2 regions of the Oceanobacter sp. 5_MG-2023 genome follow, and region 1 is predicted to be linked to the other one. Evidence: predicted binding sites of a transcription regulator. Region 1 holds the regulator's gene; the other holds the start of a gene.

The links. The regulator sigma-54, encoded in region 1, starts transcription at its own class of promoters, with help from an activator protein. The targets are predictions, from matches to a motif close to TGGCACNNNNNTTGCTNT.
Region 2: the regulator sigma-54 is predicted to act here: its motif matches at 2,914-2,931, upstream of Q4551_RS03330 (pilin).

Annotation. Positions count from the first base shown of each region.
Region 1 covers NZ_JAUORS010000007.1:106,703-114,108, reverse strand. The annotation lists gene rapZ (RNase adapter RapZ) at 1-207, opposite strand, end outside; gene ptsN (PTS IIA-like nitrogen regulatory protein PtsN) at 232-690, opposite strand; gene raiA (ribosome-associated translation inhibitor RaiA) at 694-996, opposite strand; gene Q4551_RS06770 (RNA polymerase factor sigma-54) at 1,047-2,537, opposite strand; gene lptB (LPS export ABC transporter ATP-binding protein) at 2,666-3,391, opposite strand; gene lptA (lipopolysaccharide transport periplasmic protein LptA) at 3,388-3,924, opposite strand; gene lptC (LPS export ABC transporter periplasmic protein LptC) at 3,914-4,477, opposite strand; gene Q4551_RS06750 (KpsF/GutQ family sugar-phosphate isomerase) at 4,477-5,448, opposite strand; gene Q4551_RS06745 (calcium/sodium antiporter) at 5,451-6,416, opposite strand; gene Q4551_RS06740 (ATP-binding cassette domain-containing protein) at 6,624-7,406, shown strand, end outside.
Region 2 covers NZ_JAUORS010000003.1:69,226-76,631, reverse strand. The annotation lists gene Q4551_RS03340 (TonB-dependent siderophore receptor) at 1-1,195, shown strand, start outside; gene Q4551_RS03335 (hypothetical protein) at 1,253-2,530, shown strand; gene Q4551_RS03330 (pilin) at 3,147-3,602, shown strand; gene Q4551_RS03325 (pilin) at 3,711-4,163, shown strand; gene pilB (type IV-A pilus assembly ATPase PilB) at 4,261-5,958, shown strand; gene Q4551_RS03315 (type II secretion system F family protein) at 6,014-7,246, shown strand; gene Q4551_RS03310 (A24 family peptidase) at 7,249-7,406, shown strand, end outside.

The DNA.
Region 1 (7,406 bases):
CAGCTGTTCCATGGCGTCGGGCAAATTACGCACATCGACACTGACAGCGACATTGGCGCGTTTTTCGGCGCTGTAGGGTAAATCCGCCAGTGCGGGCAACAGATCAACCGGCAGGTTGTCGATGCAATAAAAACCGAGATCTTCGAGCACGGCCAAAGCGCTGGACTTGCCTGAGCCAGAGCGGCCACTGATCACAACCAGGCGCATGATGCGGTCTCCGTATTGGTCTGGTTAGTGGTTGGCCAACGCTCGTTGGTACAGTTCCTGATCGCTGCTGGCACTACGCAATTGCTGACGGTAATCATTCTGACTGAAATTTTGCGCCAGTGTGGCGAGAATTTGCAGATGATCGTCCGTTGCTTCTTCAGGGACTAATAAAGCAAATACGAGGTCAACCGGTTGATGGTCAATGGCATCAAAATCGATGGCCTCTTGCAAGTGAAGTAACACGCCGACGGCTTGTTCGCATTGCCGTAAACGACAATGGGGGATTGCGATGCCTTCACCTATGCCAGTACTGCCCAGACGTTCACGTCCAAGCAGGCGTTCAAACACTTCGTCCGAACTGCTGCCGTCAACTTTTTCGGCAATCAGTCCGGCAAGAAACTCCAGCAATTTTTTTTTGCTGGTAATGGCGACGTCGGTACGGGTGCATTCTGGCAGTAGAATATCGGCAATCGCAATGCTCATAGGTCAACCTTGCCCGTGCTGTCGGGCAATCAGTTTTTCTTTGTGTTTCAGGAGTTGACGGTCCAGTTTGTCGGCCAGCAAATCAATGGCGGCATACATATCGTCGTGAGTTGAGGTGGCGTGAAAGTCAGCACCACTGGCATGCAGGGTGGCTTCTGCCTGTTGTCGGCCTTTTTCCAGGGTCAGTGTGATCTGGCCAGAAGTAATCGGGTCGACATGACGCTCAAGACGAACCAGTTTTTCCTTGACGTATGCTTCCATGGCTTCGGTCACTTCAACATGGTGTCCACTGATATTGATGCTCATAAACGGCTCCTTATCGCTCGCTTGTATCGAACAGAGATCGACGCTATCGATCAGATCAATTGTTTCCGCTCATTGGAAGGCGGAATCATCATGGCTTCACGGTATTTGGCCACCGTGCGGCGTGCAACCTGAATGCCCTTGTCGCCCAGCACAATGGCAATTTTGTTATCACTCAGGGGTTTACGCGGATTTTCTTCGCTGATCAGTTTTTTGATCATGGCGCGAATGGCGGTGGATGAACATTCGCCACCGGCGTCAGTACTGACGTGGCTGGAGAAGAAATACTTCAGCTCGAAAATACCACGAGGTGTGTGCATGAATTTTTGCGTAGTGACCCGTGAAATGGTTGATTCATGCATACCAACGGCATCGGCAATATCATGCAATACCAGAGGTTTCATGGCTTCTTCGCCCTGTTCAAAGAAGTCGATTTGGTACTCGACAATTTTGGTGGCGACTTTCAGCAGGGTTTCGTTGCGGCTTTGCAGGCTTTTGATAAACCAGCGCGCTTCTTGCAAATGGTCTTTGAGGAAGGCGTTGTCGGCACTGCTGTCGGAACGTCGCACCAGTGAGGCGTAGTCGGAGTTGACGCGCAGCTTGGGGGCGATATCCGGGTTAAGCTCAACACGCCATTCATCACGGATATTACGAACAATCACGTCCGGTACCACGTATTCCGACTGCTCGGAGCTGATATCAGCGCCCGGCTTGGGGTTGAGTTCTTTAACCAGACGCAGGACGGCTTTGAGGTCTTCTTCCTTGAGCCGGGTTTTGCGCATCAGGGTGGGGTAATCTTTACTGCCCAGCAGGGCGATGTAGTCGCCGATCACCAATTTGGCTTCTGCCAGCCAGGGTGTTTCGGCAGGTAGCTGGTTGAGCTGCAGAATCAGGCATTCACGCAGGTCGCGGGCAAAAACACCGGCGGGGTCAAACTGTTGCAAGCGTTTGAGGACGGCCTGGATTTCATCTTCTTCAACACCCAGTTCCGGGTCAATTGAACCGAGTATGTCGTCGATGGTGGTGTGCAGATAGCCATCGTCATCAACCCCGTCGATCAGCATGGTGGCGATCTCGCGATCGGTGTCACTCATGGGAGTCAGGTTCAGCTGCCATTCAAGATGATCTTGCAGGTCGTCTGTGGTGGCATGACGGGAGTCATAATCAAAGTCGTCATCGCCAACCGGGCCAGAGCCTGAGGAAACCCCGGCCGTGGTCTGGAACGTATCATCCCAGTTGCTATCGACTGGCAGATCATCTGGCATCTTGTCATCAGACCATTGCTCACCCAGTTCCTGGGTGTCGGCATCGGTCGTGGCCGCTGTTGCGGTGACTTCCCTTTCCTGATCTGCATTGGTTTGCTGTGCATCCGGAAAGTCGTCGTGCTCGGACTCTTCGAATTCCAGCATGGGGTTGGAGTCCAGGGCTTCCTGGATTTCCTGTTGCAGATCGAGGGTAGACAATTGCAGCAGTCGAATTGCCTGTTGCAGCTGAGGGGTCATGGTCAGCTGCTGACCCATTTTTAACTGAAGCGATGCTTTCATACAGCGTTATTATTCATCGGTTGTCGGCATGGTCTGTGCATTATACGCCAGCCTGTGAGACAGGGAATGCTTTTCATGGTGGCGAATGAAACAGCGCTGGGCATCATAGCCCTGCAAGCCGATAAGATTCAAAGATGGAAGTCATGACCAAGGTAGATAGCCCGAACCTGTTCGTTGGCGAGTACATCATCAGCGCTGCCTTCGGCAATTATGTGTCCACCGCCTACGATATAGGCTTTTTCACAAATTGCGAGAGTTTCGCGGACGTTGTGGTCAGTAATCAGTACGCCGATGCCACGTGCCTTGAGTTGACGAATGATATCCATAATGTCAGCGACCGAGATCGGATCAACACCGGCAAAGGGTTCATCCAGCAAAATAAAGGAGGGTTCGGCGGCCAGGGCGCGGGCTATTTCGACCCGTCGTCGTTCGCCACCAGACAGGGCCATGCCGAGGCTGGTACGAATGTGCTGAATGTGAAATTCATCCAGTAGCTGTTCCAGCTGTTGCTGACGTTGGGGTTTGTTCAGGTCTGACCGGGTTTCCATGATGGCCATGATATTGTCTTCGACGCTGAGTTTGCGGAAGATCGACGCTTCTTGTGGCAAGTAGCCAATGCCTTTCTGGGCGCGGCCGTGCATGGGCAGATGGCTGATATCGTCGTCATCGATACTGACACGCCCCTTGTCGGCTTGTACCAAGTTGACAATCATATAGAAACAAGTGGTTTTACCTGCGCCGTTAGGGCCCAGCAAGCCGACAATCTGTCCGCTGCTGACCGCCAGGGAAACGTCCTTGACGACTTCGCGGCCGTTATAGCTTTTGGCCAGATGTTCAGCCTTGAGCGTTTTCATGGTTGTACGTCCGTGTTGGGCTGGGGTTGGATAATCACTTGAATACGCTGGTTGTCGTCAGCGCCGCCAGTGCCACTGCCGGATGTTTCTGAGCCACTGGCTGAGACGGTTTCCTGTTCAATGTCATAGCGGATCAATTCGCCACTGAAGAGGTTGTTTTCCTGACGCAAGGCGGCGTCTCCCTTGAAGGCAATTTCCTTGCGGTCGGCGTAAAAATCAATACGTTTGGCCGTCGCTCTGGTGATCGGTTTGTTGCTGCTGACCTGTTGCTGGTAGCGAGCCGGTTGACCTTCGGCAATCGCTTGTTTGAGCGCCTTGCCATCCAGTATCAGTGTCAGACGATCGGACTCGATGGTCAGTGTGCCTTGCTTCAGTACGACATCGCCTTCGTAGACGACCATACCGGTCTTGCGATCGAGTTCGGCGCGGTCGGATTCGATGATCATTTCTTGTTGCCAGTCTTCAGGCAAAGCCTCGACCGTGGTCGCCAAGACACTGCCAAAAAACAGCAGGGCGGTCAGTTTATTGTACATACCGGGTACTCACGTGTGCTTGAAGGTCGAGATGTTGGCGCTTGATATCCAGCGTCATACCTGTTGCATGGGTGATGTTATTGCCATGACGAATGATGACAGGTTCAGAGGTTGAAGCGGTGGCTGATGCGGGCTGGTAAAGCAACAGGCTGGTGGTGATGCTGAATGTATCAGCGTTTTCTGCTGCCGTGGCCAGAGAGCGTATTTCCACCTGCTGGCTGAGTTCAACCTGGCTGTCGGTATCCATAATGCGGCCTGATTGAGCGCTGACTTGCCAGTGTTGCTGCGGGTCTGTTTGTGTCGTAATCACCGGGTTTTCCAGCCGGGTTTCCGATAATGACGGAATATGGCGAGAGCCATCGGCCGATAACATCTGTTGTAGCTGGCCATCCGCATCGTAACGACGGTGTTGTAATTGTTTGCCGTAATAATCCGGTTCAAGACTGGTCACCGGCGTTGCTGCCGTGACCAGCTCAGTGGTATAGCGCTCTACCGCCAGCAAGGCGAGGCCAACGGCCACTGCCAAGACCAGCAGCACATAGCGCTTGCGCATCAGATAACTCCAGCACGCAGCAAGTCGTGCATGGTGACAACACCACAAATATTCTGACCGTCGGTAACGACCAGGGCATTGATCTTGCCGTCTTCCATGATTTTTAACGCTTCGGCAGCCAGCATACCCGGGATGATGGTTTTGGCCTGGCGGGTCATCAGGTCTGAAATCAGGGCGGAGTGGATATCGACACCATGATCAATGGTACGGCGCAGGTCGCCATCGGTGAAAATACCCACCAATTCACCCGCTGCCGTTTGTACGGTGGTCATACCGAGACCCTTGGTGGTCATTTCCAACAGGGAGCGTGACAGGCTGGATTCGGGTCTGACGACCGGAATTTCCCGGCCGCTATGCATGATGTCTTCGACTTTTAATAACAAGCGTCGACCCAGACTGCCACCAGGGTGGGAAAAGGCGAAGTCTTCTGCCGTGAACCCACGGGCTTCCAGTAACGCAATTGCCAGGGCGTCTCCCAATACCAGAGCACTGGTGGTTGATGAGGTAGGCGCCAGGCCCAGCGGGCAGGCTTCAGAATCCACACTGGCGTTCAGGTGAGCAGCCGAGGCAAGGCCCAGGGTGGATTGCGGGTTACCGGTGATACTGATCAGGGGCACTGCCAGACGTTTCAACAGAGGCAACAAGCTGGTTACTTCGGCGGTTTCGCCGGAGTTACTCAGGGCAATCACCACATCGACGGATGTGATCATCCCCATATCCCCATGGCTGGCTTCTCCAGGGTGGACAAAAAATGCCGGGGTTCCTGTACTGGCCAGTGTAGCCGCAATTTTGCGACCAATATGGCCGGATTTGCCCATTCCTGACACAACAACCCGGCCTTTGCAGGACAGCATCAGCTGACAAGCAGTTTTGAAATTGTTGTCCAGCATGGCGGACAGGTTGTGAATCGCACGTTGTTCCAGTTCTATGGTACGTAGCGCCGACGACAGGAAATCAAATTCAGTGTTCATTGTTATCCATTACTTGTCATTACAAACAGAGTGGCCAGGTAGCCAAGGTAACTCAGTCCTAGCAGGCTGCCACTGAATCGTCCCATCACGCCACTGCGGCGATTGAGTACAAACAGCACCAGCAATGCCAGCGTCAATGACAGCATAACAGGCAGATCGCGATGCAGAGCCATCGGCTCGACCGCTACGGTAGCGATCAGGCCAGGCACTGGCATTACCGCGAGCAGGTTGAAAATGTTGGAGCCAATCACGTTACCGATGGCAATGTCGTGATGTCCTTTCAATGCGCTGGCAACAGAGGCCGCCAGTTCTGGCAGGCTGGTGCCAATGGCGACGATGGTCAGACCAATCACCAGGTCACTGACCCCAAAGTTATGGGCAATGATGGTTGCGCCCCAGACCAGAGCCTTGGAGCTGGCCATCAGGCAGACCAGTCCGGAGACGAGCCAGAAAACAGCCATTTTGGTGGGCAGCGATTCAATTTCTGCGGCTTCATCTTCGTCGACAATGGGTTCACCACTCTCATCGGACTCCTGGAACAGGATGTACATGGTGGCGACCAGACCGGCCAGCAGAAGGAGGGAATCAACATAACTCAATTCCAGGTCGGCCAGTGTCAAGCCCGCCAGAATGCTGACCAGCAACAACAGTGGCAGCTCTTTGCGCAGTAATTTCTTTTTCAGCGGAATCGGGCTGACCAGCGCCGTAATCCCCAGTACCAGGCCAATGTTGGTGATGTTGGAGCCGAGGGCATTACCCACAGCCAGGTTGCCAACACCATCCAGAGTTGCGACGGCAGAGACAAACAATTCAGGAGCGGATGTGCCAATGGAAACAATCGTCAGCCCCACCATTAGCGGTGACATGCCAAGGCGGCGAGCTGTTGCTGCAGCTCCAAGGACAAATTTGTCGGCACTCCATACCAGGACAACCAAGCCGATTAAGACGGCAACCAGTGCTGTGATCATGATGCTCCTGCAGACAGACTCTGCTCAGACGTACTTGATGATAGAAGAGGCCGCATTGTACCGGAGGGGCGCAGAGGCGCAATTGGAACAATGCGTTTTGTTGCAGGTGAAAGACATCACAAAAGCGGCGTTGGTTCTGAAGGATCAATCCGCTATGCTAGCGCTCACTTTAAATCCCGTATTTCCGGCCCGGGAAAGGACGCTTTCATGGTGGTTGAGCAACCCTACATTTCGGTGCGTGATCTGGTCTTTACACGCGGCGACCGGCTGATCTATGACGGCCTGTCTGTTGATTTCCCCCGTGGCAAGGTGACGGCTATTATGGGCCCGAGCGGTACCGGGAAAACAACCCTGTTACGTTTGATCGGTGGACAATTGACCCCAGACCAGGGCTCGATCGTGCTGGCGGGGGAGGAAATCACCACGCTCAAGCGCCCGCAATTGTTCGAATTACGCAAACAGAAGATGGGGATGTTGTTCCAGACAGGTGCCCTGTTTACCGACCTGAACGTTTTCGACAACGTCGCATTTCCTTTGCGTGTTCACACTGATTTGCCGGAATCCATGATTCGGGATCTGGTACTGATGAAATTGGAAGCCGTTGGTTTACGCGGTGCCCGTAATTTGAATCCTGCTGAATTGTCCGGTGGTATGGCGCGTCGTGTGGCATTGGCCCGTTCCATCGCCATGGATCCGGAACTGATCATGTACGATGAGCCTTTTACCGGGCTCGATCCTATTTCGATGGGTATGATTGTCAAATTGATCAGGGGACTGAACAAAGCCCTTGGCTTGACCAGCTTGCTGGTCTCTCACGATGTAGAGGAATGCTGTGGCATTGCCGATTACCTCTGCCTGGTATCCGGAGGCAAAGTAATTGGCTTCGGTTCACCAAATGAGCTGTTACATGAAGGCTCCGATGAAGTTCGGCAGTTTCTCAGCGGCGACCCGGATGGGCCTGTGCCGTTTCATTATCCGGCAAATGATTAT
Region 2 (7,406 bases), on a different contig from region 1:
CTCGCTGAACCGCCAGGCATTTTACGATCCAACCGCGGTATTCGGTTATGTCGACAGCAACAACCGTTATCGCTACCAACACAGTGAAGCCAAACTTGGCAGCCAGGTACAATGGCATGCCTGGGATTTGGGCAGCAGTATCAAGATAAGCCAGCAGAGCTATCGCAGCCGCTACCTGATTGACAGCGACAGCGGTGATTGTGACTCCCTCAGCAGCCGCTGCGACCAATATTCCTGGCTGCGACAAGTACAACTGAGTGGTCGGGCACAATGGCAAAACAGCGACAGTACACGCCAGTTCAGTCTCAGTAGCAGCCACCACCAGCAAAACAGCCTGTTGCAAACCAGCGCTACCGATAGCAGCGACAGCGACAACACCCATCAGCAGCAGTCCTGGACCTCCGGGTTGGTCAGCCTGAAACAATACTGGCTCAGCGATACCGGCAACGGCCAGCTGCAACTAAGCTGGAAACAGGCACTCAGAATACCCAGTTTGTATGAACGCTTCGGCAACCGCGGCCTGACCCGGGGCAACGACGACCTTCAACCAGAGCAAAGCCAAACACTGTCGTTAAACATCAGCTGGAGCGGAGACTGGCAACAACGTCCCCAGCAGCTCAGCCTCAACCTGTTCCACCGCCAACTGGAAAACGCCATCGTCGCCGTGTATGACCCCTCAACCGGGGCTGGTCGCTATGAAAATACCAGTGATGCCACCATGGCCGGGCTGGAATGGCAGCTGCACAGTCAGCTCAACCGCCCTGTGACCGCAGCACCCGCAACAGAGAGCCTGGGGATGTGGCAATTGCAGCTGGCAGGCAGCCATTACCAAAGCCAGAGCAGCAGCGATATCGTTGGCTTTGATAACAAATACTTGCCCGGCATCTATCACCTGCGGCTGATTGCCGGATTACTCTGGCAATCCTCCATGACCACCCGGCACCACAGTATCGATTTCCATGCCGAGCTGGCTGACGACCTCTACCTCGACCGCTACAACAGCGTACCCGGGGATCAACGTCGCCTCTGGAACATCCATTACCGCTATCAATGGCCAGTGCCATCCAGACCGTCACTACTGCCGACCCACGCCGGTTTGCGGATTAACAACCTGTTTAATCACAGTTTTAACGACTTCAGTGGGCGCCCGGCTCGTGGCCGGGAATGGACACTGTACCTGAGCTACTCGCTTTGAATATTCATATCACCAGCAACCAACAAGTTTGCCAAACGACACCCAAGGAATTTTGTTATGCCTAACCGTCTGCCTGATCACCCAACAACATTATCCCGCACCTGTTTGTCCCCGTTCAGCACCGCCGGACTGCTTCTCTCTGCGACCCTGATGCTGAGTGGCTGTGCCGGTGACGACGACGACGCCCAACCCATTGCAGAAGGAGCCTATGCGGTACAAACCACCGCTGCCGACTACAGCAGTGGCCATGTTGCCATCGGTAATATCACTGGCGACCGCAGCGTCCAGCAACAATTATTCAGCGACACCAACACCAACTACACCATCACCAGCGAAGCCAACTGGCTATACCGGATTGGCCAATATTACGTCGATACCATCAGCCGCTACGATGCCACCGCCAGCCTCAGCAGCCCGGAATGGACCTACACCACCAACGATGATGGCGACAGCAGCGCCAACGTCTATACCCTGGTACATCAGGACGACCAATACGGCTGGCTGATGCGCTACGGCGCGGAAACAGCTTGGAAAGTCGACACCACCGCCAGCAGCGAAGACGACTTCAAGGTCGACACCATCGACTTGTCCGATTACAGCGTCAGCGGTTACAGCACCACACCGGGGATGGTCGATGCCGCCATCGACAACAGCCAACTGTTTGTTCTGACCCAGCGTTACGGCTATGACGGCAACAACACCGCCTACGTCGTGGTGTACGACCTCGACACCCTTATTGAAATTGATACTGACACCAGCACCGATGGCCTGAAAGGCATTCCTCTGACCGTGACCAACCCCACCAGCATGGAACTGCTTAATGGCCAGCTGTATATCGCTGCCCGTGGTGACTACGACGACAATAGCGGCGGCGTCGATGTCATCGATACCACCACCTATGCGATCAGCAATATCATCGATGGCACCACCTTCGCCGAGTTGAACGACACCAGCGTCTCACCGGCACAGTACTACCATGTCAAAGACATCACCGTTGTCAGCGAAGACAAGGCCTACGTCAATATCAATGTTGAAGCCGGATGGAGCACTGTTGCCAGCTACCTGTATGAAATCAGCCCCAACAGCAGCAGCGACCCGGTTGCCATTGATATCAACAGCCTGATGGCCAGCAACGTCAGCGACCCGGAAGACAGCTATACCCTCGGCGATATCACCCTGGATGAAAACCAGCGCCTGTGGGTCGGTATCACCAACGCTACCCAGCCTGGCCTGCTGGTGCTGGATACCGACACCAACAGTGTCAACGGTGACTTTATCAACCTCGATCTGGTACCTGCCTCAATCACCTTCCTGACGGATGAAGTGTCCGAGTAATACCTTTTGTCTGAGCCGTGGGGGCCGGCGCTGCCCGTACCCCACATCCCTCACATCCCTCACTCCCCAAAACCCCAGCCATATCCATCCGTGCCCGCTACCTGCACCCTTTTCTCCCTGGTGACCTGCTCTGTCCCTGCCCAAACCGGCCCTGTCCGTATCCTTTGACGGTATCCATCAGGCCCACACATCAAGACCACAAAAGTCACTACCGCCAATATGGCCAGATATATCTGACAACCACATACCCGAGTGACAATATTTGTCACATTGTACTCAACTGGATACCCCGCTTTTCTGCAAGGCAGGCGATTCAATCAACGCCCACCGGTGGTTTAGCGAACCAGATCACATAAACCTGTTTATTTTAGCCAAAATATACTTGGCACGATATTAGCTTGATATTCTATGTATGCGTATCCAGTGATAGACGCACAGAAGCCAGTGGCTTGAGTCCGGGAAGACCCCCTCTTCAATTTCCCGAACTCACCAAGTGCTTCGACAACGAAGTGTTGGGATGTTTTGGGATGTTTCCCATGGCAAAACCCCTCATAATAGTCATCGCATAACACGTGTAATATTGCACAACCCTAAAATTTTGAGAGTGGAGACTTCCATGAAAACGATGCAAAAAGGTTTTACCCTGATTGAATTGATGATCGTAATTGCGATCATCGGTATTTTGGCCGCTGTGGCGATTCCTCAGTATCAGGATTATATCCTGCGTACTGAAGCCACCAACTCCCTGTCGGCTGCACGCCCACTGCAGTTGTCAGTTAGTGAATACGCCGCACGTTACTCTGCACTGCCTGCTGACTGCGCTGCACTGACTGCTTACACTGGTGTGTCTTGTACTGCTACCGAGCACGCAGCTGGTAATGTTGCCTCAATTGCAGTGGGTAGCAAAGGCGTACTGACCATTACTTTTGGCGCAACAACTGCCGGTGTTCCAGCCGATATCGCTGGGGACGCCTATACTCTGACACCTACCCGTGCTTCTGCTAACGGTTCTGTTACCTGGGCTTCTGCTGTTGACTCTCTCGACGCCAAATACCTGCCACGTGTGAACTAAAACACCTGAGCAGTCAAAGGCCCGCTTCGGCGGGCTTTTTTATAGGCTACGCTTGAGTTTATGAGACTTTCATCACACGTAAACCCTCTATCAACGTCAGGAATTTATATGAAAACAATCGCCGCTGGTTTTACCCTGATTGAGTTGATGATTGTTATCGCGATTATTGGCATTCTCGCCGCAGTCGCCATCCCCCAATACAACGAATATATCCTGCGCACCGAAGCCACTCGCTCCCTGCATGTGCTGCGGCCATTACAATTACAAGTCACCGAATACGCCTCCCGTTTTTCGGCCCTGCCCACCACCGCCGCGGCGCTCACCACGCACTTTGGTATCTCCGATGTGCCAGAAGACCACGGTGCCAGCAATGTGGAATCCGTTACAATCGGTGCCAACGGTCTGCTCACCGCCCAATTTGGTTCGGTTGCCGATGGTGTTCCCGTTGATATTGCGGGCAAGACCTATTCCATCAAGCCAGACCGGAGTTCTGCAGGCCAAATCAGCTGGTCAGCCATTGCCGGTACGCTGGAATATAAATATCTGCCACGAATGAATTAAAACTGTTTACCAGTCGTTGTCTTTCATATCCTGATACTGGTACAGAACGTATGGCTTTGATATGTTGCAACAAGGTTTTTTAAAGAGTATCAATGACATGGCCGTTCTGACTGGCATTTCGAAACGACTGGTTGAACACAACCTGCTCTCACGAGAACAAGCAGAAGAATTGCTGCTTGATGCTCGCGAGAAGAAGACCGGTTTTATCGCCACCGTCGCGGATTCGGGCAAGCTCTCTACCTCAATACTGGCCACGGTGACCGCAGAAGAGTTTGGCTTGCCGGTTATGTCTCTGGATGCTTACGACCTGGAAGTGATGCCACAGGAACTGCTGAGCGGCGAACTGATAGCCAAATACCGTGTTATCCCGTTAATGGTCAGAGGCACGCGCCTGTTTGTTGCCCAGAGTGACCCCTCTCAAATCCAGGCCATCGATGAGATCAAGTTCAGCACCGGCATGACGGTTGAACCTGTGATTGTTGAGCATGATGTATTACACCGCTTGATTGAAAAAATCGCCGCAGCCAATGACTCCAGTATGGGCGATCTTGATGCTGAACTGGATGACGTCGATCTGGAAGACCCGGACGCTGCCGACAAGGCCCAGGAAACGGCGACATCTTCTGGAGAAGACGACGCCCCGATCGTGCGTTTTGTAAACAAAATGCTGCTCGATGCTATCAAGATGGGCTCGTCCGATATTCACTTTGAACCCTATGAAAAACGTTATCGGGTACGTTACCGCACCGATGGCATATTACACGAAGTCGCCAGTCCACCAGTCACACTGACCGGCAAGATTGCTGCCCGGCTCAAGGTGATGTCACAGATGGATATTTCCGAGCGACGGGTTCCCCAGGATGGCCGTATCAAGATGCGGCTTTCCAAAAGCAAGGCCATTGATTTCCGCGTTAATACGCTGCCGACCCTGTTTGGCGAAAAAATCGTGTTACGGATTCTCGACCCCTCGTCAGCCCAGCTGGGTATCGATATGTTGGGTTATGAGCCGTTACAGAAAGAGCTGTATATGCACGCCCTGTCGAAACCCCAGGGGATGATTCTGGTGACAGGCCCTACCGGCTCTGGCAAAACCGTATCACTGTATACCGGCCTGAATATCCTTAACGTTGAAGGCACCAATATTTCAACCGCGGAAGACCCTGCCGAAATCAACTTGGAAGGGGTTAACCAGTGTAACGTCAGTGCCAAGGTCGGCCTCGACTTTGCTGCCGCGTTACGCTCTTTCTTGCGTCAGGACCCGGATGTCATCATGGTAGGGGAAATCCGGGACCTGGAAACTGCCCAGATCGCCATCAAGGCAGCACAGACTGGTCACCTGGTGTTATCAACCCTGCACACCAACAATGCCCCGGAAACCATCACCCGTCTGGCCAATATGGGGGTGCCATCATTCAACATTGCCACCTCGGTTTCCCTGATTATTGCCCAGCGGTTGGCACGACGGCTATGCAAGTCCTGTAAGATACCAGCCGATATCCCCAGGGAAGCCCTGCTTGAAACCGGCTTTACCGAAGAAATGCTCGAAAACGCAGAAATTTATCAGCCCGTTGGCTGTGATCAATGCAAGCACGGCTATAAAGGTCGTGTCGGAATTTACGAAGTGGTTAAAATAACCGATGCCTTGTCTCGTATTATCATGGAGGGAGGCAACTCGATTGAAATTGCTGATGTTGCCCGCCAGGAAGGCTTTAACGACTTACGCACATCTGCCCTACAAAAGGTCGCCCAAGGTGTTACCAGCCTTGAAGAAGCCAATCGAGTGACAACAGACTAACCAGCGGCTGCTATCTTTGGTAGCCAAATGATTTTGCAGAGGCGTTCCAGCAGTTATGGCCAAGCAAGCAAAGAGTATTGATTTTGTCTGGGAAGGCGTCAACAAACGCGGCCAGAAAATAAATGGTTCCCTGTCCGGCCAGAATCTGGCCGTGGTCAAGGCCCAGCTGCGCAAGCAGGGTATTCAGCCCGGCAAGGTCAAGCGCGCACCCCAACCGTTATTTGGCCTCGGTGGCGGTGCTGCCAAAGGCAAAAAAATCAAAACAGCTGACATCAGCTTTTTTACCCGCCAAATGGCCACCATGATCAAGGCCGGGGTACCACTGGTACAGTCATTCGAGATTGTCTCCGATGGGGTCGATAACCCCAATATGAAAGACCTGATCCTGAAGCTGCGTGATACCGTATCCGCCGGTAATGATTTTGCCTCGGCACTGAAAGAGCATCCCCAGTATTTTGATGAGCTGACCTGCAACCTGGTGGAATCCGGTGAGCAATCCGGTGCGCTGGAAACCATGCTCGACAAGGTGGCTATCTACAAAGAGAAATCCGAAGCACTGAAGTCCAAAATCAAAAAAGCCATGGGGTATCCCATTACTGTGGTAGTGATCGCGGCTATTGTTACCGCGATTCTGCTGATCAAGGTGGTGCCAACCTTTGATGCCATGTTTAAAAACTTCGGCGCTGAGTTACCGGCTCCCACCCAGTTTGTCGTCTTTTTGTCTGAGGTTATGCAAGCCTATTGGCTGTACACCCTGGGGGTGATTATGGCTCTGGTTACCGCATTCAAGCATATGATGAGAACCTCCCAGACGTTCCGCGACCAGATGGATTATCTGACTCTGAAACTACCTGTCTTTGGCGATATCATGCACAAGGCCGCAGTGGCTCGTTTTGCCCGGGTATTATCAACCACCTTTGCCGCCGGTGTACCACTGGTTGAGGCACTGGAATCCGTTGCCGGTGCCGTGGGTAACAAACTCTACCGGGATGCGGTACTGGAAGTGCGCCAGGAAGTGGCTACCGGCCAGCAAATGCACTTTGCCATGCGTTCTACCGGTGTATTCCCGAATATGGTGGTACAGATGACCAGTATCGGTGAAGAATCCGGTGCCCTGGATGCCATGCTGGATAAAGCTGCCGAATATTATGAAACCGAGGTGGATGAGTCGGTCGATGGCCTGACCGCCATGATGGAGCCGATGATTATGGCATTCCTCGGGGTGGTTATTGGTGGTTTGATTATCGCCATGTACTTGCCGATTTTCCAAATGGGATCGGTCATGTAACCATGGAAAATCTATCACAACTGTTTGCCCTGATCGGCAGTCACTGGCTGCTGCAGGTTCTGTTTATTGGTGTGCTGGGGTTATTACTCGGCAGTTTTATGAATGTGGTTATTCTGCGCTTGCCAATCATGATGTTCCGGGCCTGGAAGCTGGAATGCCA